2 regions of the Streptomyces sp. BJ20 genome follow, and region 1 is predicted to be linked to the other one. Evidence: riboswitches for the same ligand, from Rfam matches in the RefSeq annotation. Region 1 holds a riboswitch; the other holds the start of a gene.
The links. A riboswitch is a leader RNA that binds a small molecule or an ion and turns the genes downstream of it on or off. The one in region 1 is predicted to bind ZMP and ZTP.

Region 1 (14,212 bases):
GCTGGCCCTGCTCCGGATCGCTGCCCGCCAGCGGGAAGCCGGACAAAAAGACCTGCGGACCGGTGACCGCATCCAGCGCAACGCAGGCCAGTTCGCCCACGTCGTAGAACGCTTTCACCCCATCCTGGAAGTCCTCCTGCGCATACGGACCGCCAACCTGTACCTGCGGTCCAGGGACCGAAAGCGCCCGTGCGACCTCGGCCGGAGACATCCCGAACTGCAACGGCCCCACACCGACTCCCGGCCGCAGCTCCCAGCGCTCCCGCTCCGCGTCCCCGCCCATCCACCCACTCCTACGTCCGACCGGTCCGAATCTGCTTCTGCTGCTCAGGCCGCATGCGCCAGGCCATGGGCCAAGGCTCCAGCTCAGCTGCACCTGTGCCAACGGGAGTGCTGTTCTCGGCCGGGCCCATTCTGAAACGATCGGTTGGACGTCCTGGACCTGGTCCCGCGCGCGACCGGCCACCAGTTCCAGATCGTGGGCACCCGACCGCAAGGCGACATGGTGACCAGCCCGCCCGGCCGCGGCCCGCTATCAGAACGAACTGCCAGCCAGCCCGATACGGGGTCCCCGTTCTGAGCGGGAATCTTTCTGGCTTGGTGCCGAGGGGCTGCTGGTCAGGACGTCAGTGGTGCTGGAATCCGAGCTGGTTCGCTGCGGCGTCCACGGTCTGCGCCAGCAGGACGGCGATGGTCATTGGCCCGACGCCGCCAGGCACCGGAGTGATCAAACGGGCACGGGTGCGGGCGGTATCGAAGTCCACGTCGCCGACGTTGCCCGGGTTGTATCCGGCGTCGATCACCACCGCGCCGGGCTTGACGTCCTCACCCCGGATCAGCCGAGGCCGTCCAACGGCCGCTACCACGACGTCTGCTTCCCGGACGACCGCCGACAAGTCCGCCGTGCGCGAGTGGCAGTACGTCACCGTTGCGTTCCTGGCGAGCAGGAGCATCCCGGCCGGCTTGCCGAGAATCGCGCTGCGACCCACCACGACGGCGTGCTTGCCGGCGAGGTCGACGTCGTACGCTTCCAGCAGCCGCATGATTCCGCCTGGAGTGCAGGACACGAAGCCCGGCAGTGCGAAGCTCATCGCGGCGAACGAATGCGTCGTGACCCCGTCGACGTCCTTCTCCGGGGCGATGGCCTCGAACGCCGCCGCTCGTCGATATGCGGGCCGCAGGGGTGCTGGAGCAGGATGCCGTGCACGTCCGGATCGCCGGACAGGCCGGCGAGGGTGTCGATCAGTTCGGCGGTCGTGGTGGTGGCGGGCAAAGCGATGTGCCGGGACTGGATGCCCGCCTTCGCGCACCGCGCCCGCTTCATGCGGACATACGTGACCGACGCCGGGTCCTCTCCCACCAGCACCGTCGCCAGACAGGGACTGGTCCCCCCACGCCGTGAAATCTCTGCCGCCTTGGCAGCAGCCTCTTCGATGATGCGATGGGCGAGGCCGGTGCCATCCATGAGCTGGGCAGTCTGAGCCGCGGACATCGTTGCCTCCAGGCGTTGCCGACCACTCGCCCAGGCGCACGGCAACGACGTCTCGTCAGACCGCTCCCCGGTGGTGCTCCACCTCAGCGCCAGTCACGGCCCACACCGCACTGTAGTAGACGCAGCACGCTCACACCGGTCAGCGTTCTCAGCTGGGGCGACTCGCTCCGGCCCATCCCCCTGCGCACTGACCTCAATTCTCGTCAACGCTCCTGACGCGCCCACACGCCAGGCGCCTTCTTCTTGAACGCAGTCAAGAGGGTCGGGAAGAAGTCCATGGCGACCGCCGTCGGCGGAGGCGTAACCGGATGCATCGCGTCCTTGGCCACCGGTTGTGTCGCGGGGGCGACGATCGGAGGTTTCGCCGGTGCTGTAGGCGGAGCTGTGCAAGGGACCTACGAGGAGCTGCAATGACGCGCAGCCGTGAGGAGTGACGTAGTGCTGGACAGCAAGGCCCAGACCAGGCTGGTAGTCGGCCTCATTCTCCTGGTCCTCACAGGACCCTTCGAACTACCTCGGGTGGACTGGGGCACGGCTGGCACGCTCTGGCTCGTCATATGGGGAGCAGTGGTCGGGGCGCTCGCCTACCCCGCCGCGGCACAGTGGCATCGGCTCCCCGCCAACCGGCGTGGACCGACCAGCTGAAACCGGCAAGCCAAGACAAACGATCAGAAGGATACGCCTTCAGGCATAGCTGCCCGGATACGGCGCTCACCGTATCCGGGCAGCGCTGATCCAGCGGGACTTAGGGGGTGTTTCGAAAGTCCTGTGCGGTGCCCGCGGTGTCCGGTGCGTGTTCTGTCCCCCCCTCGGCCGAAGGCTGGGGGAGTGCCGGATGAAAGCCATCGTACGGGACGTACTTGGGGTTTTGGCCGGTGCGGCGAGAGTGCGTGCCGGGCGCCGTGGGTGCTGTGCGGGACTTTCGAATCCCATCCCGCGTACTCGTTCTACTCGTCATGCGCTCGCGGCCTCGTCCGGGTGGAGGGCGTCGAGGATGAGGGTGAGCCCGAAGGCGAACTCGCCGGCGTAGTCGTAGCCGGGCTTGAGGACGTGCTCGGTGGCCAGTTCGGTGAGGTGGGGGTAGGTGTCGGCGGGCATGTCGCGCAGGATGGCACCCGCTACCTCGTCCAGCTCCGACGCGCCCCTGAACGGCAGGCTCAGCTCCTGGAGCACGAACCCGTACAGATAGCTGTCGATCAGCGAGACGGCGTGCGCGGTCATGGGGACGGAGAACCCTCCGGCGCGCAGCGTTCCGATGACGGCGTCGTGATGGCGCAGGGTCGCCGGGCCGGGCTGGGATCGGGAATCCATGAGGCCGACGGCCCAAGGGTGGCGCAGGAGGACGGCGCGTGCGGAGTCCGCGCGGTGGCGCAGGGCACTCTTCCAGTCCGTGCCGCGCGGCGGTAGGTCGATCTCGCCGAACACCGCGTCCACCATGCCGTCGAGGATGTCCTCCCGGCTCGCGACGTGGTGGTAGAGCGACATGGCCTCGACGCCCAGCGGTTCGGCGATGGCCCGCATGGTGAGCGCGGCCGCTCCTTTCTCGTCCGCCACTGCCATCGCCGTGCCGATCACGCGCTCGCGACTGAGCGGAGTGCGCGCCGACGCCCCCCGCCGGCCCGTGTTTCTCTCGCGCATCCAGGCCCTCCTTCTGGCGTCCCTCGGTGCTTCCCTTGACTGTCTTACAGCATAAGGCTAGCTTGCCTTACAACATAAGGTAGGCATCCCGTTGAAAGGGGCCGCACCATGGGCACGGATCGCGTGAAGAAGGTCTGCATCATCGGGGCCTCGGGGAAGCTCGGGCAGTACATGGTCGGGCACGCGCTGGAGCGCGGCTACGAGGTGGTGGGGGTGTGCCGGGAGCGCAGCGTGCCGAAGCTGGCCGCGTTCGAGGGCCGGATGACCGTCGTCCCCGGAGCCACCAACGACCCGGAGGTGATCCGGCGGGCGGTCGCCGGATGCGACGGCGTGCTGACGGTGCTGGTGCCGTGGGGGGTCCGGCAGTACGCGTCGGGCACCGCGCAGGCGGTGCTCGACCACGCACGGCCGGGAGCGCGCCTGGTCTTCTCCTGCGGCTGGCATATCACGCGCGACGGCAAGGACAGGTACTCACGGCTGTTCACCTTGGGCGTCCGGATCGCCGCCGTGCTGGGCAAGCTCGTCCGCGCTGTCGAGATCGACGACCAGGTCGAGGCGTGCCGACGGGTGTTCGCCAGCGACACCCGGTGGACCGTGGTGCGCGGCAGCTCCCTGGAGGAGGGCGAGAGCCAGGGCCTGCCCGTGTGGAGCCGGCACGTGGGCGACCCGGTACTTGCCGGCAACCTGACGCGGCGGGTGGACTTCGCGCTGTTCATGGTGGAAGCGCTCACCGACGACACGCTCGTCCGGGAAGCCCCGGCGATCGTCGGCTGCCTGACCCCCAGCGCCCTCGCCCACGCCGGGGCGTCGCAGGCCCCCTAGTCTCATGAGTGAGCCTCTTTCATCTTGAATAGTTCCAGGTCAGCAGGGTGTGGATGGCTCGGACGGTGCGGCTGATGCGTCGGGTCGAGCAGCGTGCTCTGCGCATGACGCGCCAGGACTTGAGCTGAGCGAAGGCGCGTTCGCCAGGTGCCCGGAGTCTGGCGTGGTCGCGGTTGAACTGCTCGTAGTGGGGCGGCTGTTCGCGGTGGTGGTAGTAGGGGGTGCGGAAGGTGGCGCCGGCGCCCTGGTAGGCGCGGTCGGCGAGGACGAGGATCTGCCGGGTGAGACAGGCTTGGACGATGCCGTGGGCGCGGGCTGCGGTCAGGTCATGGGTGCGGCCGGGTGTCGCGCGGGAGAACCAGAGCGGTGTGCCGTCGGGGCGGGTGATGACCTGCACGTTCATGCCGTGCTTGCGGTGCTTCATCGAGTAGTACGGCTCGTCGGCGGCGATGCGGTCGGTTTCGCCTCGACCAATGAGGGCGCCACCAGCAACCCTCAGCTCGGACGAACGTTCAGCTGGTGCCAGATCAATTCCCTCACCCGCCGCACCGGCCCCGGCTGGAGCGCATGCACGATCCCCGGTGATGAAAACACCGCCGCCGCGCGTGACGATCTACGCATTTTCTACAACGAGAACCGCGTCCTGAAGGATGACAAGTTTCACGTGTGGATCGTCCAGTAACAGCCTCTAACGTGGGCGCATGACGGAGCCAGCGCCCACAACGGCCTCCAGTCTCGTCCGCGTGGACTACCACACGTTCGAACTGGCCGACTCCGACAAGCGCGTCCCGACCGGGTTCGACACGTCGAACGGGCTGGTCTTTTCTCTGCCCGGCCAGGTTGTGATCTGTACTGGCATCAGCGCAGGCTGGGTCACTGTCAGTGTTGAGGTGCGTCGGTATCCACCCGAGCGGGTGGACACCGACGCATGGGACGAGATCGTCGACCGCAGCGTAGAGACGACCAATGGTGCCCTACGTGTCGCAAGCGTCATGAGCGATACCCCGGACCTGCCTGTACTTACACCGCAGGGGCCAGGGACCTACCGGGTCCGGGTGCATGCGCGAGGCCGCGACACCGTCCCCGATGGAGCTGTTGACGAACCCGTCGAGGAATACTTGCTCATCGTCTGGCCGACAGATCGTCAACCGGACCAGATCCACAGGCAATCCGGCCACTACGGTGCCCAGCTCCGAGCCCAGCCAAGTAGGCCGGCGCCTCCGGTGCCGACCGCCCAGGGCGATGACGGCATACGACGGCGCATGCGAGAACGGCTCCAACGCCGGCGTACGCCGTGATGAGGGTAGACACGTGCGCGACTATGCCGCAGGCGGCCCCGTGTGGTGGTGTGCGGACTCTCCCCCCAGCTGAGTACAGCGCGGTGGGGCACCGCACGGATGCCCTGGAGCCGCCGTTGCCTGCGCGGGGTCGAATCGGAGCCGGGACTCAGAGCTGGAATTCGGCCGGCGACAGCCCCAGCGTCGCGCAGGCCTCACGCAGGGCCGTCGCCTCTGCCTGGGAGAAGTGGCCGTCGGCACCGGCGATGACCATGCCGGTCTGGATCACGGCGCGGGCCTCGGTGGGCTTCTTGGCGGCCTTGGCGATCTCCTGCATGGCCTCGGCCTTGCCGTGCTGGAAGTTCATCGTGAGCTGGTCGACGTGCTTGTTGAAACGCTGCCGCAGCTGCTCCGGCGGGAAGTTCTGGAGCACGTCGTTGCTGAGGATCATCGACTCGACCTGCTGCCGCTCGGCCGGATCCACCTGCCCGTCGGCCGCCGCGACCAGCGCGCACACCGCCATGCTCGCGTCCCGGTAGGCACCGCTCTTCAACTCGGTCTTCAAGGAGCCGAGCTGCGTCTTCAGCACACCGATCAGCTGGGCCTTGCTGCCACCGCCGGACCTCGTCCCCCCGCTCTGCGCACTGGTGGCGCCACGCCCGCCCTGATTCTGCTGGAGAGCCTTGGCCTGGTCCTTGAGCTTGTCCCAGACTGCCATTGAGTCACCTCGGTAATCGTCGGAAGTCATCTCGCGAACCCGCTCCCGCGCGCTCACTGGCCCAACGCCCGCCCCCGGGCAAAGGTTCCGTAAAACGCGCACCTCTCTCATCACCTGTTTCTCCGGCGCGCGAAACGGCGATTGCCCGCACCCGGTGATCGGGTACGGGCAGTCGCGGTGACGCGTGGCGTCAGTCGCGGTGACGTCTGGTGTCAGTCGCGGTGACGCCACGTCATGCGCTGTCGCGCGAGCGGGGCTTCAGGCGCAAGGCGGGGCGGAACGTCGCGAAGCTCACCGCGGCCAGGGCCGCGGCCGCGGCGAGGAGGAGGCCGATGCCACCGGTGCCGGTCGAGGCGAGGCTGCCGCTGTCGAGGTCCGTCGACGTGCCGCCCGTGGTCGAGGAGCCGGTGCCGCCGGTCGTGCCCGGGGTGCCCGTGCTGAAGTTCGTGTCCGTGCTCGCACGTCATGACCTGGTCGGCTCCACGGGCCGGGTCGGTGCGGCCGGCGACAACGCGGCCATGGAGAGCTTCTTCGGGCTGCTGCAGAAGAACGTCCTCGACCGCCGTACCTGGGCCACCCGCCAGGAGCTGCGGATCGCGATCATCACCTGGATCGAGCGCACCTACCACCGACGCCGGAGGCAGAAACGCCGGGCCCGATTGCCCCCCCGTTGAGTGCGAGACCATCGTGACCCCACCCGCAGCCTTTGCTGCGTCAACCCCGCTGTCACCCGATCATGCAGCAGTCCCTGGCCAGGGTGATGTGCCGATACCAGTGGGGACAGCGGCGGACGACCAAACGATCTATCCAGTCGGCGTGAGGCCTGGACCGACCGGCCGCCACGGATTCGTCAGGTTTTGCTCAACCGCTGTGGGCAGCCTGCCGGGGGAGCCAGACCTGGCCCGTGATGCGCTCCGGGTGCCAGGACCCGACCGGGCCGTACGTCACGTACTGACGCACGGGGTCGTGGAGCCGGTACAGCCGCCGGCCGTCCGTGACCGTTCCGACCGCGTGCGCCAGTTGGCGGTCGATCAGTTCATCGAGGAGATCCGCGGCCATTCCCGGTGACGCGGTCACCTCGGGCAGCATGTCGTCCACACCGAAGTCGCCGCTCATCCTCCTGAGCCGCAGCAGTGCGGCCCTGACCGAAGAGGGCAGGGAGCTGTAGCAGGCCGCCACACTGGCCTCCAGCGACAGGTCGCCGACGCGCAGGAAGCGGAGCCGGTCCTGCTCGTTCGTCAACCGGTCGGCGAGATCACGCAGCGACCGGTGGGGGCGCCCCGACAACCACAGCCCGGCGATGTGCAGCGCCAGCGGCAGACCCCCGCAGAGGCGCAGGACCCTGGACGCGGCCGGCCGCTCCGCGGCCGTGCGCGCCGCGCCGAGCAGGTCCTCCAGCATCCGAAGGGCCTCCCCGTCATCGAGAACGTCGATGTGCTGACGGAACTGCCCTGTGAGGGCCGAGAGTTCACGGCGGGCAGCCACCAGCACGGCGTTGCAGGATCCGTCCATCAGCAGGGGCCGTACCTGCGCCTCGCTGTCGACGTTGTCCAGGACGACGAGGACACACCGCCTGCTCAGCGCGTCCCGTAGCCGGGCGGCCGCCTCCTCCGGGTGGACCGCCACCGGGCCGGCGCCGAGCGAGCGCAGGACCCGGGGGACGATCTCGTCCGGCGTCAACGGCGCGGTGGACATGTTCGGATGGAGATCCACGAAGACCTGACCGTCGGGGAACCGGTCACGCACACCGTGTGCCGCCTTGAGAACCAGCGCGGTCTTCCCCGCACCGGGCGGTCCGACGACGACCGCGGGCCGGCCTGTGGAGCCGTCCTGCGCGGCCGAGAGGTGCGCTTGCAGGGACCGCAGGTGCGTGGACCGCCCGACCAGCCTGTGGTGAGGAGCCGCCGGCAGCTCGGCGGGTGCGAGGCCGGGCGGTGCGGGGTGATGTCCGGCGCCCGGCCGGCGCATCAGCCGGCCGATCTCGCCCGACGGCAGTCCGAGGGCCTTGGCGATCAGCAGGAGCGACTGCTTGCGGGGGCGGGCGGTATGGCCGGTTTCGAGGTTGCGGATGGCTCTCACGCTCACCCCGGAGCGTTCCGCGAGATCTTCCTGGGTCAGACAGGCGGCCTCGCGTGCAGTGGTCAGTGTTTCCGCGAGCGTTGACGATAACGATGTCAGGGGCATCGGACGGGAAACTTCCCCTGGCGGGGGCGCGGACGGCGAGCGGTCCGGAACCCGAAGCCGGTCCCCGCCTCCACATGTCTCGGCGACCGGTGGTCGGCCGGCTCCGGGCGACGTCGGGAAGGTTTCGTTTCGGTTGGTAAGAACACCCTGTCGTGTCACGACTTTCCCAGGTTTGGCGGGGGCGGGACTGGTCCGCGGGAATCGGGCCGGGCGACCGGCCTGGAGGGACCAGCTCTTTGCGTACGGTGAGGGTGGACCGCAAGGGAATGAAGGCCGCCGGGAACCGGTGGCGCGATCGGCGGTCGGCAGCGTGGGCGTGAGGGCCGCCCAGAGCATCGAGAGCGGGGCGGCCGGGGTGGACGAGGGTTCAGCCGGAGGGCCGATCCGCGGTGGGGAGGGTCGCCGCGAACTTGTGGCGCGAGCCGTGGTGGACCGAGCCGATCCACTCCACCGGTCTGCCGTCCGTGTCGTGGGAGCGCCGGGACAGCTGCGTCATGGGCAGACAGGCGACCGTCGAGAGCAGCTCGGCCTCGCACGGGTTCGCGAGCGTGGTCTCGACGCCCTCCTCGGCATCCGAGAGGCGAACTCCGTACACCTCGGCGAGTGCCGTGTACAAAGAGCTGTACCTGGCCGGCGCTTCGAGCGGACCGGGGAAGCGCCGCGCGGGTGGGTCGACTCGATGGCCATGGGCTCGTCATCGGTCAGCCGAAGTCGCCCGATGAGCACGACCTCCTCACCGATGCCGATGGTGAGCCGTCTCGACAACTCCTCGTCGGCGTTGATGTGACGCGTGTCGATGATGCGTGAGGCAGGCTGCAGTCCCTGAGCGAGCAGGGCCTCGGTGCAGGAGGTGAGGTGCAGCCGTGCGGTGGAGCTTCGGCCGTGCAATGAACGTGCCCTTTCCCTGGATCCGGTCCGACCTGCCTTCGCCCACGAGCTGTTGCAGGGCCTGCAGGACCGTGGTGCGCGAGGTGTCGAGCCGGAGCGCGAGCAGTCGCTCCGCGGGCAGGCGTTCACCCGGCGTCAGCGACTCGGTGATCTCGACGACCTGTTGCTTCACTCGGTGGTACTTCGGCACCCGTGCGACGGCACCGGGCATTCCGGTGCCGTCTCGGACGACGCTCACGTCGGTGGTCATGACCCGCCTTCCGGGCGCACTCGCAGGTGCTTCGTTATAGCCCGCGAACTCGCCGTTGGTCTAGTCCATCCAGGGAGTGTGTGGGCGAGCCGGGAGCGGCCCCGCGACCGGCCGGGTGGGGCAGGGTGATGGTCCGGACTGTCCCCGGGCCGAGAAGGGTCCAGTTCAGCGCGCTGCGGACCGGCACCCTCGCCTCACCCGGCCGCCCGGGTCGACTGGATGTGGCCTGCGTCCCCGAGGTGCACCGCCGGCGAACCAGTCGAACTCCCCAGCCCGCGATCACCGGGGCCGGTCCGGCGGGTAACAGGCAACTGGCAGGCAACTCTCGGCAACTTCACCGGGCCGCGATTGACGCCGCGAATTGGTCCAGTCCACTTTGGCAGGAACCTCAGTTCGATCAGTGACGGCCTTGAGTTCCCCTGGGTCACTGAGGAATCGCGCCTTGGAGTGATCGCATGCCGACGCCCGACCCCTACTTGTACCGCGCCCCGACACGGCGCCCGTATTTCAGCGCCGACGGCGAGACGTACCTCGCCCAGACCCAGCTGAGAGACATAGAGATCGAGAAGCCACGGTCGCTGCGCGTCCTGTCGGAACAGGATTTCGCCTTCTGGCAGACGTACGGCTATGTCGTGGTGCGCAACGCCGTCTCGCCGGGCGCGGCGAAGAGCCTGTACGAGTTCGCCTGGGAGTTCGCGGGGCTCGACCCCGACCGGCCCGAGACCTGGTACCGCGAACGCGAGTTCCGCTCGGACCTCGACCGCGACCTGCACGTCTACGGCTTCGTCGAGGCCTACCACCATCAGCTGATGTGGGACAACCGGCAGACACAGCGGGTCCACGACGCCTTCGCCGACGTGTGGGACTGCGAGGAGCTGTGGGTCACGCTCGACCGGCTGAACCTCAACCCGCCCAACCGGGGCAGCCGTTCACGCTCCCTCATCGCGCCGACCGACGAGGGATTCGACATCGAGCTGCACTGGGACGTGGACACCACCCTCGGGGTGCTGCCGCAGCGCGTGCAGGGCATCCTGGCCCTCAACGACACCCAGCCCGAGCTCGGCGGATTCCAGTGCGCACCGGAACTGTTCCGCCAGTTCGACGAGTGGCGGATCGCGCAGCCCGCCGACCGGGACCCGATCAGGCCCGCGGTCGACCGTGCCGACTTCCCCGTGGTAAGGCCCGACCTGCAGGCAGGTGACCTGCTGATCTTCAACGGACTGCTGGCACACGGCGTCGCGCCCAACGTCTCCGAGCACGGCGTGCGCGCCGTGCAGTACCTGTCGATGATGCCGGCGCTGGAGGAGCACGAGGCACTGCGCCGCTCCCGCGTCGATTCCTGGCGGACGCTCAGCACGCCCGACTGGAACGCGACGCTGCTCGGGGACGCCGACCGGCACGAATCGCTCCGCTACGGAGCCGCGACGCTCAACGACCTCGGCAGGAAACTCCTGGGGCTCGACTCCTGGAGCGAACGAGAGAGCACCGAGTGAACCACAAGACCAGCACCGACCGGATCTGCCTGGCCCTGCCGACCAACAGGGCGTGCGCGGAGGCCATCACCAGCATCGCCGAGGAGGGCGCGTACGCGGCTCGCACCTTCGGTACGGAGGTGCACCTCGTCATCCTCGACTCCTGCGATCAGGCCACAAGGACGGAACACACCCGCGTCGTGGCCGACCTGCCGGCCACTCCCGGCGTGACCGTCCACCACCTCGACGAGGCACGCCAACGACAGTTCCTGCGGCGCACGATCCGACGCTCCCGGCTCGCCGCCCCCGACCGGCTGCTCGACCTCATGCTGCCGGCCGACCTCTCCTACGGTGCCTGCACCAACCGCGCCTTCCTCATCGCCGGCGCACTCGGCTGCCGGTCGGTGCACCGCAGGGATTCGGACTGCAGCTACCAAGTGCTGGACGGCGAGAAGGTCTTCCCCATCCATCACGAGCTGGCCTCACTCGGGAAGACCGCGTCCAAGGCATCGGCGGCCGTGACGGAGACCGTCCTCGCCGCGCGCCATGGCCACCGCAGGGTCTCCATGGTCGGGGCCTCCTTCATCGGTGAACCGTCCGTGGACATCGCCGAGATCGAACAGCGCGACGCGGGCGTCTACCACGACATCGTCAGTCTGTGGGCACCCACCCACTGGTCGGACGAGCAGAAGGAACAGCTTGTCGAGGAGTCCTTCAAGGGCGCCGGAACCACCCCCTTCACCGCGGACCATTCCATCCTGACGCTCGTCGACCCCATGAGGGTCGACATGAGCAACATCGCCTTCGACCACGAGGTGTACGAGCGGGTGCCGCTGCCACCGGCGACCGACACCATAGGCAGCGACTACTTCCTCATCCACCTCGTCCACGACGCCGCACTGCCCGGCGTCCTGCACAACCGCCACATCCAGAACTACTACACGCCCTTCCGACGCACCGACGCCGGCTTCCGCGCCTACCAGATGCGGTTCGTGAAGTTCCTGTTGTCGATGCTCTACCTCAACGATGTCTACGGCCGGATGGGCGCGGCCGCCGACACCGCGCTGCTGGACGAACGGGAGCAGGTCCGCGGAGACGTCGTCTCCGGCTTTCTGCGCGAGAGCGCCGCCCTGGACCGGACGGAGAACGTCTGGCGACTGGACCGGGTCAGCACGGCGTACCGCAAACTGGGCGGTCGCTACGCCGAGTTCACGGACCTGATGGACGCACGGCGGGAAGAGTTGCTGGACGCGGCGCAGCGGGACACCGAGGACTTCGCGCTCCTGATCGACGTCTGGCCCGTGCTCGTGGGCACCGCCCGGGAGAGCGGCCTCGGGAGTGCGGACACGTGAGCGGAGACCTGGGTCCGCGACTGGCTTCCGCCCTGGCCACCGCGCCATCGGATCGGATCGTCTTCGATCTCACCGGGATCGAGGAGCAGTACGACCGTCTGGTGCGCGAACTGCCGGTCACCGTTCGGTTCGCCATGAAGGCATGCCCGGTCGACGAGGTGCTGGCCTGCCTCGCTGACCGAGGCGCCGGATTCGACGCGGCGAGCCCCGGCGAGATCGAGCAGGCGCTGCGGCTGGGCGTGCCCGCGGACCGCATCCACTACGGCAACACCGTGAAGTCCGACGCGAGCATCGCCGAAGCCCACCGGCTCGGCGTACGGACGTTCGCCACGGACAGCGTTCAGGACGTGGTGGCCATCGGCGCTCACGCCCCCGGCGCCCGCGTGTACTGCCGCCTCACCACCAGCGGGGAAGGCGCCCTGTGGGGACTCAGCCGCAAGTTCGGCTGCTCGCAGGACGACGCGGTCCGCGTGCTGACCGTGGCCCGCGCCGCCGGACTGACCCCGGCCGGGCTGTCGGTGCACGTCGGCTCCCAGCAGATGACCTACGACGCGTGGCGCCAGGCCGTCGACCGACTGGCGGACACCATGGTGGCGCTGCGTGAGCAGGGGATCGTGCTGGACCACGTCAACCTCGGCGGCGGTCTGCCCGCGCTGGGATACCTGGACCGGCACGGCCACCCCCTGGAGCCGCCGCTGGACAAGATGTTCGCCGTTCTCCGCGAGGGCATCGAGGACATGCGGCATCTCAACGCGGCCCCCCTCGACATCGTCATGGAGCCCGGCCGCCACCTGGTCGCCGATCACGGCGCGATCCGCGCGCACGTCTACCGGCTCACCGAACGACGGCAGGCCGACGGCGAGCCGGTGCACTGGCTGTACCTGAGCTGCGGAAAGTTCAACGGCCTTTACGAGATGGACGAGCTCTGCCACAGACTCGTCTTCCCGGGACACTCCGACGGCGAGTACGTCGCCGCCGTCGTCGCCGGGCCCACCTGCGACAGCGACGACGCGTACCGGACCGCGCACCGACGCGTGCCCAGGGAGCTGGCGTCCGGCGACCCGGTCTGGATCCTGTCCGCCGGTGCCTACGCCACCGGCTACATGACCCAGGGCTTCAACGGCTTCGGACCGCTGTCGCACACGGTGACACGCGACGGGCCCGACCACGCGGGTGCGGCGGCATGAGCCGGGAAAGGACCGGCCACGACGAACGCATCCGTCCCGTGCGGGCCGGCGACTGGCCGGGCATAGCCCTCGTGGAGGCAGCGGCCTACGCGGGGAGTTCACTGACCGAGGGCCGGGCGGCACTGGAAGCGAAGGGACGCGCCTCACCGGACACCTGCTTCGTGGTGGACCTCGACGGAGACGTCGCGGGGTACCTGCTCGCGCTTCCCTACCCGAGATTTAAGTACCCACCGCTGGCCCGGGCCGACGAGCCGGCCCACGACGCGCGCAATCTCCATCTGCACGACCTGGTCGTCGCCCACGGGCATCGGGGCAGAGGGTGGGGCCGTGGTCTGCTGGACCGCTTGACGGCCGCCGCCCGGCCCAGGTTCGAGCACATATCGCTCGTCGCCGTGGACGGTATGGCCGCCTTCTGGGCCGCACACGGCTATCAGGCCCACCCGCGGGTCCGACTCCCCGAGAGCTACGGCGAGAACGCCGTGTACATGTCCACCGCGGTACCCGGCAGAGGGAGCCGCCCTTCCAAGGAGGTGGCCCGGTTCCCGTGCCCCGTGTCCTAGACGACTTCAGACGGACGCAGTTGGCCATCGCGGCGCTGTTCTGCTTCCTCGGGTTCCAGTACGCCACCTGGGCCTCCCGGATCCCCGCCCTCAAGGAGCGCCTCGATCTGAGCGCCGGCGAGGTGGGCCTGCTGCTCGTGGTCACCGGGGCGGGCGCGGCTGCTTCCTTTCCGCTCATCACGTTCCTGATGCAGCGCCTCGGGGCACGCCGCGTCGCCCTGCTGTCCGGGCTCAGCCTGGTGGCGATCCTCCTCGTGCTGTCCGTGGCCCCCAACTACCCGACGGCGCTGGTGATTCTCTGTGTGGACGGGGCGGCGGTCGGCTGTCTGAACGTGGCGATGAACGCGCAGGGCGCCGCTCTGGAGGCGGTCC
Region 2 (14,212 bases), 2.8 Mb from region 1:
TCTGCGCCCTTATCACCCCCTGGAACTACCCTCTTCTGCAGGCCAGTTGGAAGATCGCCCCGGCGCTCGCCGCGGGCAACACCTTCGTGGTCAAACCCAGCGAGATCACCCCGATGACGACCGTCGCCCTGATCGGCCTGCTCACCGAGGCGGGTCTGCCCGCCGGCGTCGCCAACATCGTCACCGGCCCCGGTCACACCGTCGGCGCACGGATGGCCGAGCACCCCGACGTGGACCTGGTCTCCTTCACCGGCGGTCTGGTCAGCGGCACCAAGGTCGCCCAGGCGGCCGCGCCGACCGTGAAGAAGGTCGCCCTCGAACTCGGCGGCAAGAACCCCAACGTCGTGTTCGCCGACGCCTGCGCCACCGAGGAGGGCTTCGACACCGCCGTCGACCAGGCCCTCAACGCGGCCTTCATCCACAGCGGCCAGGTCTGCTCGGCCGGTGCGCGCCTCATCGTCGAGGAGTCCGTGCGGGATCGTTTCGTCGCCGAACTCGCCCGCCGCGCCGAGAAGATCCGGCTCGGCCGGGGCACCGAGGACGGCGTCGAATGCGGCCCGCTCGTCTCCGCGCAGCAGCGCGAGAAGGTCGAGTCGTACGTCGACTCCGCCCTCAAGGAGGGCGCGGTGCTGCGCTGCGGCGGCAAGCGGCCCGAGTCGGCGCCCGAACGCCCCGCGTCCGGCTACTTCTACGAGCCGACCGTCCTCGACCGCTGCCACCGCGAGATGCGCGTCGTGCGCGAGGAGGTCTTCGGACCGGTCCTCACCGTCGAGACGTTCCGCACCGAGGACGAGGCCGTCGCCCTCGCCAACGACACCGAGTACGGCCTGGCCGGCGGTGTGTGGACGGCCGATCCGGGCCGCGCCCGCCGGGTGGCCGGACGGCTGCGCCACGGCACCGTGTGGATCAACGACTTCCACCCCTACCTCCCGCAGGCCGAGTGGGGCGGCTTCGGCAAGAGCGGCACCGGGCGCGAACTCGGACCGGCGGGGCTCGCGGAGTACCGCGAGACCAAGCACGTCTACCAGAACCTGGCGCCGGCACCGGTTCGGTGGTTCCGCGGCTGAGGCCGCCGCGTCCCGGCGGTGCCGCGTCGCTTCGTGGGCGGGTGCGGCGCCGCGGGGGCCGATCGCGCAGTTCCCCGCGCCCCTTCGGGGCGCCTCATGTCCTGGAGTCTCCATGAACACACCTGTCTACGACTACGTCGTCATAGGCGGCGGGACCGCAGGTTCCGTCATCGCCTCCCGGCTCACCGAGAACCCGGACGTCACCGTCGCCGTCATCGAGGGCGGCCCCAGCGACGTCGGCCGTGACGACGTGCTGACGTTGCGCCGCTGGATGGGCCTGCTCGGCGGCGAGCTGGACTACGACTACCCCACCACCGAGCAGCCACGCGGCAACTCCCACATCCGGCACAGCCGCGCCCGCGTCCTCGGCGGCTGCTCCTCGCACAACACGCTCATCGCGTTCAAGCCGCTGCCGTCCGACTGGGACGAGTGGGAGCAGGCCGGCGCCAAGGGCTGGGGCGCCGTGCAGATGGAGGCGTACTACGCCCGGCTGAAGAACAACATCGTCCCGGTCGACGAGAAGGACCGGAACGCCATCGCCCGCGACTTCGTCGACGCCGCGCGGACCGCGCTCGAGGTGCCCCGCATCGAGGGCTTCAACAAGAAGCCCTTCGCCGAGGGCGCCGGCTTCTTCGACCTCGCCTACCACCCCGAGAACAACAAGCGGTCGTCCGCGTCGGTGGCGTACCTGCACCCGGTGATGGACGAGCGGACCAACCTGACGCTCTGGCTGGAGACCTGGGCGTACAGGCTGGAGCTGAACGGCACCCGCGCGGAGGGCGTCCGTGTGCGCACCAAGGACGGCGAGGAGGTGCTGATCCGCGCCCGCAACGAGGTGGTGCTGTGCGCCGGCGCCGTCGACTCGCCGCGGCTGCTGCTGCACTCCGGCATCGGACCGCGCGAGGACCTGGAGGCGCTCGGCATCCCCGTGGCGCACCACCTGCCGGGCGTCGGCGAGAACCTGCTCGACCACCCGGAGTCGGTGATCGTGTGGGAGACCGACGGGCCCATCCCCGAGAACTCGGCGATGGACTCCGACGCCGGTCTGTTCGTGCGCCGCGACCCCGAACACGCGGGCCCCGACCTGATGTTCCACTTCTACCAGATCCCGTTCACGGACAACCCGGAGCGACTGGGCTACGAGCGGCCGGAGTTCGGGGTCTCCATGACGCCGAACATCCCGAAGCCGAAGAGCCGCGGCCGGCTGTACCTGACCAGCGCCGACCCCGAGGTGAAGCCGGCGCTGGACTTCCGGTACTTCACCGACGAGGACGACTACGACGGCCGCACGCTCGTCGACGGCATCCGCATCGCCCGCGAGATCGCGAAGACGGAGCCGCTCGCACACTGGCTCAAGCGCGAGGTGGCGCCCGGGCCCGACGTCACCGGTGACGAGGAGCTGAGCGAGTACGCCCGCAAGGTCGCGCACACCGTCTACCACCCGGCCGGCACCTGCAAGATGGGCGCCGCCGACGACGAGACCGCGGTCGTCGACCCCGAGCTGCGGATCCGGGGCCTTCAGGGCATCCGCGTCGCCGACGCCTCCGTCTTCCCGACCATGACCGCCGTCAACCCGATGATCGGCGTACTGATGGTCGGCGAGCGGGCCGTCGATCTCCTCGGCGGTGATGCCCGATGAGCGCGGCGACAGCGGCCGTCCCCGCCGCCGGCTCCGCCCCCGCGTCCGACGCCGGGGCCCCGCCCGTCTTCTCCGTCGAGGGACTGTGGAAGGTCTTCGGGCCCCGCGCCGACAGGGTGCCCGCCGACCCCGCGCTGGCCGCGCTCGACGCCGCCGAACTGCGCGCCCGCACCGGCTGCACGGCCGCCGTGCGGGACGTCTCCTTCGACGTCCGCAAGGGCGAGGTCTTCGTCGTCATGGGCCTGTCCGGCTCCGGCAAGTCCACGCTGGTGCGCTGCCTGACCCGGCTGATCGAGCCGACCGCGGGCCGTATCGCCATCGACGGCGAGGACGTCCGCGCGATGGACGGGACGCGGCTGCGGGAACTGCGGCGCCATCGCGCCGCCATGGTCTTCCAGCACTTCGGTCTGCTGCCGCACCGCACCGTCCTCGACAACGTCGCCTACGGCCTGGAGATCCAGGGCATGGGCCGCGCCGCGCGGCGCGAGAGGGCTGCCGAGGTCGTCGCCAAGGTCGGTCTCGCGGGCATGGAACAGCGCAGGCCCGCCCAGCTCTCCGGCGGCCAGCGACAGCGGGTCGGGCTGGCCCGCGCGCTCGCCGTCGACCCCGAAGTACTGCTGTTCGACGAGCCGTTCAGCGCGCTCGACCCGCTGATCCGGCGGGACATGCAGGACGAGGTGGTGCGGCTGCACCGTGAGGAGGGCCGCACGATGGTCTTCATCACGCACGACCTCCAGGAGGCGCTGAAGCTGGGCGACCGCATCGCGCTGATGCGGGACGGCCGTGTGGTGCAGCTCGGCACACCCGAGGAGATCGTGGGCGCGCCCGCCGACGACTACGTGCGCGCGTTCGTCCAGGACGTGCCGCGCGAGCAGGTCCTCACCGTCCGGACGGCCATGCGCCCCGCCTCACCGGCGGAACGGACGGCCACGGGCCCGACGGTCACCCCCGACACCACGGTGTCGCAGGCGATCACCACGGTCTCCCGCGAGGGCGCCCCCGCCCGCGTCCTGGACGCGGGCGCATGCGTGGGCGTCGTGGACGCGGAGACGCTGCTGAACGTGGTGGCAGGCCACCCCGCCACCGCGCCCGCGGACACGCCCGCCGCCCTGAGCGCGGCCGCGTCCGCGGTTGAGGACGTGGGCGGCAATTCCGCCGTGTCGGACGCGGGCGGTCCCGCCGACGAAGTGCCGGCCGGGCCGACTGCTGTTGCCGGGGGCGCCGACGGCTCCGCCGTCCGGGGCGCGGACGTGTCCGCCGGGAGGCCGGCCGCAGGCGGGGAGGCTCCCGCGGGCCGGGGCGCGGACGCGTCCGCGGTTGAGGACGTGGGCGGCAATTCCGCCGTGTCGGACGCGGGCGGTCCCGCCGACGCAGGGTCGGCCGGGCCGGGAGGTGCCGACGGCTCCGCCGTCCGGGGCGCGGACGTGTCCGCCGGGAGGCCGGCGGCAGGCGGGGAGGCTCCCGCGGGCCGGGGCGCGGACGTGTCCGCGGTTGAGGCCGTGGGCGGCAGTTCCGCCGTGTCGGACGCGGGCGGTCCCGACGACGCAGGGTCGGCCGGACCGGGAGGTGCCGACGGCTCCGCCGTCCGGGGCGCGGACGTGTCCGCCGGGAGGCCGGCCGCAGGCGGGGACGCTCCCGCCGGCCCGGGCGCGGACGCGTCCGCCGATGAGGCCGCGGGCGGCAGCTCCGGCGTCCCCGCCCCGCCCGCCGGCAAGGAGTCCGTCTGATGGCGACCCTCGCCGCCACCGCGCGGGAGACCGCGACATCCGGCGTCCTCGGCAACCCCCTCGTCCGCAAGCTCGGCGTCCTGCTCGTCCTCGCCGTCGTCGTCGTGCCGTTCGCGGCGAGTCGGTGGGGGAGCGGGGCGTGGCCCGGGGCGTTGACCGTCGACGTGTCCGGGCCGCTCGGCACCGTCAGTGACTGGATCGTCGACAACCGAGACTCCCACCCCCTGTTCCTCTACTTCCTCGGCCACGTCAGCAACGCCGTCGTCATCGCCGTACGCGCCGTCTATCTCGCCCTCCTCGCTGTCGGCTGGGCGGGAGTGACGGCCGTGGCCGCGCTGACCGCCTGGCGCGTCGCGGGGATCCGGCTCGCGCTGGGGACCGCCGCCGCGTTCCTCGCCTGCGGGCTGCTGGGCATGTGGGTGCCCACCATGCAGACGCTCGCGCTCATGGTGGTCGCGGTCACCGCGTCCGTCGCGGCGGGCGCTCTGCTCGGGCTCGCGGCCGGGCTGTCCGACCGTATGCACCGGGCGCTGCGCCCCGTCCTCGACACCATGCAGGTCCTGCCGGCCTTCGCCTACCTGCTGCCGGTCGTGCTGGTCTTCGGCATCGGCGTCCCCGCGGCCGTGCTCGCCACGGTCGTCTACGCCGCCCCGCCGATGGCCCGGCTCACCGCGCTCGGGCTGCGTGGCGCGGACAAGGAGGTGCTGGAGGCGGTCGAGTCGCTCGGGACGACCGCGCGCCAGCGCCTGCTGACCGCCCGCGTCCCGCTGGCCCGCAAGGAGCTGCTGCTCGGGCTCAACCAGACGATCATGATGGCCCTGTCCATGGCCGTCATCGCGTCGGTGATCGGCGCGGGCGGCCTCGGCGACCGCGTCTACCAGGCGCTCGCCTCGGTCGACGTGGGCGCCGCGCTCGCCGCGGGCGTCCCGATCGTGCTGCTGGCGGTCGTCCTGGACCGGGTGACCGGCGCGGCCGGCGCCCGGCTCGGCGACGCGCCCGCCCCCGACGCCCGTCTGCTCGGGGCGTGCGCCCTGGCCGCCGCGGCCGTCGTCGCGGTCGCCGGACGTCTCGCGGGCCGGCTGGAGTGGCCGGAGAGCTGGGTCGTCGGCATCACGGAGCCGGTCAACCGGGCCGTCGACTGGATGACCGCGCACCTCTACTCGGGCGTGCCCGTGGTCGGCGGCACCGCCGACTGGGCGGGCCGCTTCACCACCTGGGTGCTCGACCCGCTCCGCGACGGACTCCAGTGGCTGCCCTGGTGGGCCGTGCTGCTGATCGTCGCCGCCCTGGCCTGGCTGATCGGCACCTGGCGCACCGCGCTCACCGCCGTGCTCGCGATGGCCGCCATCGGTGTGCTCGGTGTGTGGGGGCCGTCACTGGACACGCTGTCGCAGGTCCTCGCCGCCGTCGCCGTGACCCTCGTCATCGGGTTCGCCGCGGGCATCGCCGCCGCGCGCAGCGACCGCGTCGAGCGGCTGCTGCGCCCGGTGCTGGACGTGTTCCAGACGATGCCGCAGTTCGTGTACCTGATCCCGGTGGTCGCCCTGTTCGGCGTGGGCCGCGCCCCTGCGGTCGCCGCCGCGGTCGTCTACGCGCTGCCCGCCGTCGTCCGCATCACCGCGCAGGGGCTGCGGCAGGTCGATCCGGCCGCCCTGGAGTCGGCGCGCTCGCTCGGCGCAACCGGCGCCCAGCAGCTGCGGCAGGTGCAGCTCCCGCTGGCCCGCCCGGCGCTGCTGCTCGCCGTCAACCAGGGCGTCGTCCTGGTCCTCGCCGTGGTGATCATCGGCGGCCTGGTCGGCGGCGGCGCCCTCGGCTACGACGTCGTCTTCGGTCTCGCGCAGGGCGACCTGGCGACCGGTCTGGTGGCCGGCGCCGCGATCGTCTGCCTGGGGCTGATGCTCGACCGGGTCACCCAGCCCACCGGACGCCGCGCGACGAAGGGAGCGTGACATGCGGATCCGTACGATGCCCGCCGTGGCGGCGGGCTGCGCGCTCCTGCTGCTGACCGGCTGCGGGGCCGCCGACATGACCAAGCAGGCCTCGCCGTTCGCCAACGCGCGGGGGGCGAAGACGGTCACCCTGTCGGTGCAGTCCTGGGTCGGCGCCCAGGCCAACGTGGCCGTCGCCCAGTACCTGCTGGAGCACGAGCTGGGCTACCGCGTCGACACCGTGCAGGTCGACGAGGTGCCCGCCTGGGACGCCCTCAGCCAGGGCCGCGTGGACGCGATCCTGGAGGACTGGGGCCACCCCGACCAGGAGCAGCGGTACGTCGAGGAGAAGAAGACGATCGTGAACGGCGGCGACCTGGGCGTCACCGGGCACATCGGCTGGTTCGTGCCGACGTACTTCGCGAAGCAGAACCCGGACGTCACCGACTGGAAGAACCTGAACAAGTACGCCGACAGGTTCCGCACCGCGGAGAGCGGCGGCAAGGGCCAGCTCCTCGACGGCTCCCCCTCCTACGTCACCAACGACAAGGCGCTGGTGAAGAACCTGAAGCTGGACTACCGGGTGGTGTTCGCCGGCTCCGAGGCCGCGCAGATCACGCAGATCCAGCAGTTCGCCAAGGAGAAGAAGCCGTTCCTCACCTACTGGTACACGCCCCAGTGGCTGTCCGAGCAGGTGCCGATGACGGAGGTGGAACTGCCCCCGTACGAGGAGGGCTGCGACGCGGACCCGGAGAAGGTCGCCTGCGCCTACCCGCACACCCCGCTGCAGAAGTACCTCAACGCGGACTTCGCGCGCAGCGGCGGCAAGGCGGCGGAGCTGCTGAGGAACTTCGAGTGGACGACCGAGGACCAGAACGAGGTCTCCCTGATGATCGCCGAGCAGAAGCTGTCGCCGCGCGAGGCGGCGGAGAAGTGGGTGGACAGCCACCGCTCCGTCTGGGAGAAGTGGCTGCCCTGAGACGCGGCTAGTGGTGCTGTCCCGGCTGGTAGTGGCCGGGCGTCATCCGGCAGGTCACGCCGAACCGGTTCCAGGCGTTGATCACCGCGATGGCGGCGATCAGCTGGGACAGCTCCGCCTCGTCGAACTGCTTCGCGGCCCGCTCGTACACCTCGTCCGGCACGAAGCCCTCGGTGAGGACGGTGACCGCCTCGGTCAGCTCGATCGCGGCGATCTCCTTCTCCGTGTAGAAGTGCCGCGACTCCTCCCACGCGGACAGCTGGACGATCCGCTCGACGCTCTCGCCCGCCGCGAGGGCGTCCTTGCTGTGCATGTCCAGGCAGAACGCGCAGTGGTTGAGCTGGGAGGCGCGGATCTTGACCAGCTCGGCCAGTTTCGGGTCGAGACCCTGCCGGGCCGCGGCGTCCAGCCGGACCATCGCCTTGTAGACCTCGGGGGCGTGCTTCGCCCACTCCATGCGGGCGGGCTCCTCCGCCGCGTAGGAGAGCGTCCCGGTCGTGTCGGTGTTCGTCATGCCGTCGAGCCTAGGAGCCGGGCAGCCCAGGGGTATGGTCCAGTTCCATGGCGGAACGCTGGGCCACTTTCGGCATCGACCTGCATCTGGACCCGAGCGGTCCCGGGCTGCGGCGCGGCCTCACGGACGCCCTGCGGGAGGCCGTCCGCGGCGGCCGGCTGGCCCCCGGCATCCGGCTGCCCTCCTCCCGCTCCCTCGCCGCCGACCTGGGCATCGCCCGCAACACCGTCGCCGACGCCTACGCCGACCTGATCGCCGAGGGCTGGCTCACCGCGCGCCAGGGCTCCGGCACCCGCGTCGCCCCGCGCGCCGTCCCCGAGCGCCCGGCCGCCCCCACGCCCCGCCGCACCCCGGGCCGGCTCCCGTACAGCCTGATGCCCGGCACCCCCGACCTCGCCTCCTTCCCCCGCGCCGAGTGGCTCAGGGCCACCCGCCGCGCGCTCGCCGCCGCGCCCCACGACGCCCTCGGCTACGGCGACCCGCGCGGCCGGCCGGAACTCCGCGAGGCCCTCGCCGACTACCTCTCCCGGGTCCGCGGTGTGCGTGCCGACCCCGGGCACGTCGTCGTCTGCTCCGGCTTCGCCCACGGCCTCCAGCTGCTGTCCGAGGTGCTGCGTGCCCGCGGCGCCCGCACCCTCGCCGTCGAGCCGTACGGCCTCGACGTCCACTGGGACCTCGTCCACCGCGCCGGCCTGGAGACCGCGCCGCTCGCCAGGGACGCCCTCGGCACCCGCGCCCAGGACCCGGGCGACGCCGACGCGGTGCTGCTCAGCCCGGCCCACCAGTTCCCGCTCGGCGGGGCCCTCCTCCCGGAGCGCCGGGCCGCCGTGGTCGAGTGGGCGCGCCGCACCGGCGGCCTGATCCTGGAGGACGACTACGACGGCGAGTTCCGCTACGACCGCCAGCCCGTCGGCGCCCTCCAGGACCTCGACCCCGGCCGGGTGGTGCACCTCGGCACCGTCAGCAAGTCCCTCGCCCCCGGCCTGCGGCTGGGCTGGACGGTGGTGCCGCCGTGGCTGCTGCCGGACGTCGTCGACCACGGCGGCGGCCGCACGGTGAGCGTCGTGGAACAGCTCGCCCTCGCCGAGTTCCTGACCTCCGGCGCCTACGACCGCCAGGTCCGCGCCGCCCGTCTGCGCTACCGGCGCCGCCGCGACGCCCTCGTGAAGGCCCTCGCCGCCGGGGCGCCCCACGTCCGCGTCACCGGCATCGCGGCCGGACTGCACGCCGTGCTCGAACTGCCGCCCGGCACCGAGCGGTCGGTCCAGCGGTCGGCCACCTGGCAGGGCCTCGCCGTGAAGGGCCTGGACTCCTTCCGCCACCCCGGCGTCACCGACCCCGTCGGCGACGCCCTGGTGGTCGGCTACGCCACCCCGCCCGACCACGCCTGGACCGGCACCCTGGACGCGCTGCTCCGCTCCCTGCCGTGACCGCGCCCGAGCCGCCTTCCGCGGCCGGGCACCTGTGGATCTTCCGTGAGCGCCCACGGCCATATCCCGTCGCACGGTGACAAAACGTCAGTCGTGACGGGGGCGGGCCCGGGGGCTCCCGTGCGTCCCGGCCGGACGGTCTCTAGGCTGTCCGCCGCGAGCCGGGCGACACGGGAACGGTCCGGCGCGACACGAGGGGGAGCGAAGGGCATGGCGCAGACACGGCGACGGCTGCGGTCCAGCACGGTGGTGCTGGGCGGCATGGGTGTGCTCGCGGCGGCACTGTCGGCCTGCGGGTCCGATCCGGACCGGCGGTGCGTGGACCGCAACAGCTACACGCTCGGCGACGGGTACGAGGTCGTCTCCGACAAGAACTGCTCCGGCGGCTCCTCCGGCTCCCTCGGCAAGAGCAGGTCCCGCTCCACCGACGCCGACTGGTACTACGACTCCGACGTCCGCAACGGCTACGCCGAGCACGGCACCTTCAGCCGCAGCGAGGCCGTCGACCGGGGCGGCTTCGGCTGCTCCGGCAGCGGCGGGGGCTGAGCCGCCGTGGAACGGCGCACCACCGAGCCCCGCCCCGGCTGGCAGCGGACCGTCGAGGAGCAGGGGCTCGTCTACCCGTTGACCCGCTACCCCGACGACTCCCTGCGCCCCTACTGGGACGAGAGCGCCTACTACGTCTTCGGCCTGGACGAGGTCGAGGCGCTCGAGGAGACCGTCGAGGAACTGCACGCGATGAGCCTGGCCGCTGCCGGGCACATCGTCGCCGAGGGCCGCTTCGCCGACCTCGGCATCACCGACCCCCGGGTCGTGGACGCCGTGACCGAGTCCTGGCGCCGCAGGGACGAACTGCCGTCCCTGTACGGCCGCTTCGACCTCCGCTACGACGGCACCGGCCCCGCGAAGCTCCTCGAGTACAACGCGGACACCCCGACCTCCCTGGTGGAGGCGGCCTCCCCGCAGTGGTTCTGGATGGAGGAGCGCTTCCCCGGCGCCGACCAGTGGAACTCCCTGCACGAGCGGCTCGTCGACGCCTGGAGGAAGCAGTCCGCGCTGCTCCCGCCCGGCAGCCCGCTGTACTTCGCCCACACCGCGGGCGACGAGTGCGGCGAGGACCTGATGACGGTCGCCTACCTCAAGGAGACCGCCGAACAGGCCGGCCTGGAGACCGACTGGCTGTCCATGGAGGAGATCGGCTGGGACCGCCTCTCCGGCCGCTTCGTCGACAACCGTCTGCGGTTCATCCGCAGCATCTTCAAGCTGTACCCGTGGGAGTGGCTCACCACCGACCGCTTCGCCGGCCACGTGCTCGACACCCTGGACAACGGCGGCGGCACCGGCTCCACCCTGTGGATCGAACCCGCCTGGAAGATGCTGCTCAGCAACAAGGCCCTGCTGGCGATCCTCTGGGAACTCAACCCCGGCCACCCCAACCTCCTCCCCGCCCACCTCGACGGCCCCCGCGAACTCGCGGAGACCACGGGCTGGGTCGCCAAGCCCCTGCTGGGCCGCGAGGGCGCCGGCGTCACCGTGCACCAGCCCGGCACCGCGCCGGCCCTCCGCGACGAACCCTGCTGCTACCAGCAGCTCGCCCCGCTGCCCGAGTACGACGGCAACCGCGTCGTCCTCGGCACCTGGGTCGTGGAGAACGAGGCCGCCGGCCTCGGCATCCGTGAGTCCTCCGGCCTGGTCACCGACACGTACGCCCGCTTCCTGCCGCACGTCATCCTCTGACCGTCGTCCCCGCCGCCGGCAGGACGCCGGGCACTCCCGCATCGCGGACACCCGCCGCGCCGGTGCGGCCCACCCGGTAACCTGGCCCGCGGGCCGTGACTGGCGCGCTGGGATGGGACCAACCATCGGGGAGCGGCCCGCGAGAAACGTGCCGTGCGCCTGGGCCATCCGTACCGTGAACGCTGAACGCTACGTCCGGAGGTCCCCATGTCTGCCGAGCCTTCGCTCACCCCCGAGTCCACCGCCTTCCGCTCCGCCCTCGACGTGATCCGCGCCGTCGAGCCGCGCGTCGCCGACGCGATCGGGCAGGAGGTCGCCGACCAGCGCGAGATGCTCAAGCTGATCGCCTCCGAGAACTACGCCTCCCCGGCCACCCTGCTGGCGATGGGCAACTGGTTCAGCGACAAGTACGCCGAGGGCACCGTCGGCCGCCGCTTCTACGCCGGCTGCCGCAACGTCGACACGGTCGAGTCGCTCGCCGCCGAGCACGCCCGCGAGCTGTTCGGCGCCCGCCACGCCTACGTCCAGCCGCACTCCGGCATCGATGCCAACCTGGTCGCCTTCTGGGCCGTCCTCGCCGACCGCGTCGAGGCGCCCTTCCTGGAGAAGACCGGCGTCCGCCAGATCAACGACCTCTCCGACGCCGACTGGGCCGAACTGCGCCAGGCCTTCGGCAACCAGCGCATGCTCGGCATGTCCCTGGACGCCGGCGGCCACCTCACCCACGGCTTCCGGCCCAACATCTCCGGCAAGATGTTCGACCAGCGCTCCTACGGCACCGACCCGGCCACCGGCCTGATCGACTACGAGGCGCTGCGCGCCACCGCCCGCGAGTTCAAGCCGCTGATCATCGTCGCCGGCTACTCCGCCTACCCCCGGCTCGTGAACTTCCGGATCATGCGGGAGATCGCCGACGAGGTCGGCGCCACGCTCATGGTCGACATGGCGCACTTCGCGGGTCTCGTCGCGGGCAAGGTCCTCACCGGCGACTTCGACCCCGTGCCGCACGCCCAGATCGTCACCACCACCACCCACAAGTCGCTGCGCGGCCCGCGCGGCGGCATGGTGCTGTGCGACGACTCCCTCAAGGACCAGGTCGACCGCGGCTGCCCGATGGTCCTCGGCGGCCCGCTGCCGCACGTCATGGCCGCGAAGGCGGTCGCCCTCGCCGAGGCGCGCCGGCCCTCGTTCCAGGACTACGCGCAGCGGATCGTCGACAACTCCCGCGCGCTCGCCGAGGGCCTGATGCGCCGCGGCGCCACCCTCGTCACCGGCGGCACCGACAACCACCTCAACCTGATCGACGTCGCCACCTCCTACGGCCTCACCGGCCGCCAGGCCGAGGCGGCGCTGCTCGACTCCGGCATCGTCACCAACCGCAACGCCATCCCGGCCGATCCCAACGGCGCCTGGTACACCTCCGGCATCCGGATCGGTACCCCGGCGCTGACCACCCGCGGACTCGGCACCGCGGAGATGGACGAGGTCGCCGGTCTCATCGACCGCGTCCTCACCACCGCCGAGCCCGGCACCACCAAGTCCGGTGCGCCGTCCAAGGCGTCCCACGTCCTCGACGAGAAGGTCGCCGACGAGATCTCGCGCCGGGCCACCGATCTGGTCGCGGGCTTCCCGCTGTACCCGGAGGTCGACCTCGGCTGAGGCCGCCCGCCGGGTTCCGGCCGGGTGACTCGGCCACACGCCGAGCAGCTGCCGGCGGGGGCCGTCGCCCCGGTTCGCCTGTGACGCACCGGCCGGTGCGGTGGGGTTCCCGTCGGGTTTCCTCGCCCCCGCCGCCCCTTCCCTTCCCGTCCCTGGGGCTGCGCCCCAGACCCCCTTTCGGCCCTTCGGGCCTCGTCCTCAAACGCCGGACGGGCTACGTGCAGCCCGTCCGGCGCTTGAGCGAGCCGCCGCGCTCACCGTGTGTTCCTCGTCTCATCGGCCATGATCGACAACAGCCACGGGGCGTGCCGCACCACATGCTCCGCGACCTCACTCCCTTGTCGTACCGCACGGAACGGCTCGGTTCCCACCTGTTCCGGACTCGTTCCTGACCGCCTTCCGGAACCTGAGAGAATGGTGTGCATGGCGACTGACCGACCCCGCGTGCTCTCCGGAATCCAGCCCACGGCAGGCTCCTTCCACCTCGGCAACTACCTCGGCGCCGTCCGCCAGTGGGTGGCGCTCCAGGAGACCCACGACGCCTTCTACATGGTCGTCGACCTGCACGCGATCACGGTTCCGCAGGACCCCGAGGAGCTGCGGGCCAACACCCGGCTCGCCACGGCCCAGCTGCTGGCCGCCGGCCTCGACCCGGACCGCTGCACGCTCTTCGTGCAGAGCCATGTGCCGGAGCACGCCCAGCTCGCCTGGGTGATGAACTGCCTCACCGGCTTCGGCGAGGCCTCCCGCATGACCCAGTTCAAGGACAAGTCCGCCAAGCAGGGCGCCGACCGCGCCTCCGTCGGCCTGTTCACGTACCCGATCCTCCAGGTCGCGGACATCCTGCTCTACCAGGCCCACGAGGTGCCGGTGGGCGAGGACCAGCGCCAGCACATCGAGCTGACCCGCGACCTCGCCACGCGCTTCAACGGCCGGTTCGGCGACACCTTCACGCTCCCGAAGCCGTACATCCTCAAGGAGACGGCGAAGATCTACGACCTCCAGGACCCGGCGGTCAAGATGAGCAAGTCGGCGTCCACCCCCAAGGGCCTGATCAACCTGCTCGACGAGCCGAAGGCCACCGCCAAGAAGGTCAAGAGCGCCGTCACCGACACCGACACGGTGATCCGCTACGACGTGGCGGAGAAGCCCGGCGTCAGCAACCTGCTCACGATCTACTCCGTTCTCACCGGCACCGAGATCGCGGACCTGGAGGAGAAGTACGCGGGCAAGGGCTACGGCGCGCTCAAGACGGACCTGGCCGAGGTCATGGTCGACTTCGTGACCCCGTTCCGGGAGCGCACCCAGCAGTACCTGGACGACCCGGAGACGCTCGACTCGATCCTCGCCAAGGGCGCCGAGAAGGCCCGCGCCGTCGCCGCGGAGACCCTCGCCCAGGCGTACGAGCGGGTCGGTTTCCTGTCCGCCAAGCACTGAGAGCACCGCGCCGGTCACGGCGCCGGCGCGGTGAACGGGCCCACGGGCCCCGTCCGTACCACCGCACAGCGCTGTACATCACTCCGACTGCGCCT

Region 2: it holds a riboswitch for ZMP and ZTP, as region 1 does, so the genes downstream of both, MTR79_RS03935 (glycine hydroxymethyltransferase) here and MTR79_RS16365 (bifunctional 5,10-methylenetetrahydrofolate dehydrogenase/5,10-methenyltetrahydrofolate cyclohydrolase) in region 1, are expected to answer to the same signal.

The regions. Positions count from the first base shown of each region.
Region 1 covers NZ_CP094918.1:3,633,012-3,647,223, forward strand. The annotation lists gene MTR79_RS16360 (hypothetical protein) at 1-283, opposite strand, end outside; partial or broken gene MTR79_RS16365 (bifunctional 5,10-methylenetetrahydrofolate dehydrogenase/5,10-methenyltetrahydrofolate cyclohydrolase) at 627-1,492, opposite strand; ZMP/ZTP riboswitch at 1,514-1,599, opposite strand; gene MTR79_RS16370 (TetR/AcrR family transcriptional regulator) at 2,447-3,130, opposite strand; gene MTR79_RS16375 (NAD(P)H-binding protein) at 3,239-3,952, shown strand; partial or broken gene MTR79_RS16380 (transposase family protein) at 3,972-4,406, opposite strand; gene MTR79_RS16385 (hypothetical protein) at 4,359-4,634, shown strand; gene MTR79_RS16390 (hypothetical protein) at 4,696-5,250, shown strand; gene MTR79_RS16395 (TerB family tellurite resistance protein) at 5,399-5,947, opposite strand; partial or broken gene MTR79_RS16400 (IS3 family transposase) at 6,409-6,628, shown strand; gene MTR79_RS16405 (helix-turn-helix domain-containing protein) at 6,809-8,131, opposite strand; partial or broken gene MTR79_RS16410 (GntR family transcriptional regulator) at 8,499-9,269, opposite strand; gene MTR79_RS16415 (phytanoyl-CoA dioxygenase family protein) at 9,725-10,762, shown strand; gene MTR79_RS16420 (DUF6271 family protein) at 10,759-12,093, shown strand; gene MTR79_RS16425 (type III PLP-dependent enzyme) at 12,090-13,280, shown strand; gene MTR79_RS16430 (GNAT family N-acetyltransferase) at 13,277-13,840, shown strand; gene MTR79_RS16435 (MFS transporter) at 13,825-14,212, shown strand, end outside.
Region 2 covers NZ_CP094918.1:816,084-830,295, forward strand. The annotation lists gene MTR79_RS03890 (aldehyde dehydrogenase family protein) at 1-1,067, shown strand, start outside; gene MTR79_RS03895 (GMC oxidoreductase) at 1,180-2,706, shown strand; partial or broken gene MTR79_RS03900 (glycine betaine/L-proline ABC transporter ATP-binding protein) at 2,703-3,779, shown strand; gene MTR79_RS03905 (ABC transporter permease subunit) at 4,433-6,382, shown strand; gene MTR79_RS03910 (ABC transporter substrate-binding protein) at 6,384-7,340, shown strand; gene MTR79_RS03915 (carboxymuconolactone decarboxylase family protein) at 7,348-7,854, opposite strand; gene MTR79_RS03920 (PLP-dependent aminotransferase family protein) at 7,902-9,284, shown strand; gene MTR79_RS03925 (hypothetical protein) at 9,495-9,830, shown strand; gene MTR79_RS03930 (glutathionylspermidine synthase family protein) at 9,837-11,021, shown strand; ZMP/ZTP riboswitch at 11,107-11,193, shown strand; gene MTR79_RS03935 (glycine hydroxymethyltransferase) at 11,229-12,680, shown strand; gene trpS (tryptophan--tRNA ligase) at 13,104-14,117, shown strand.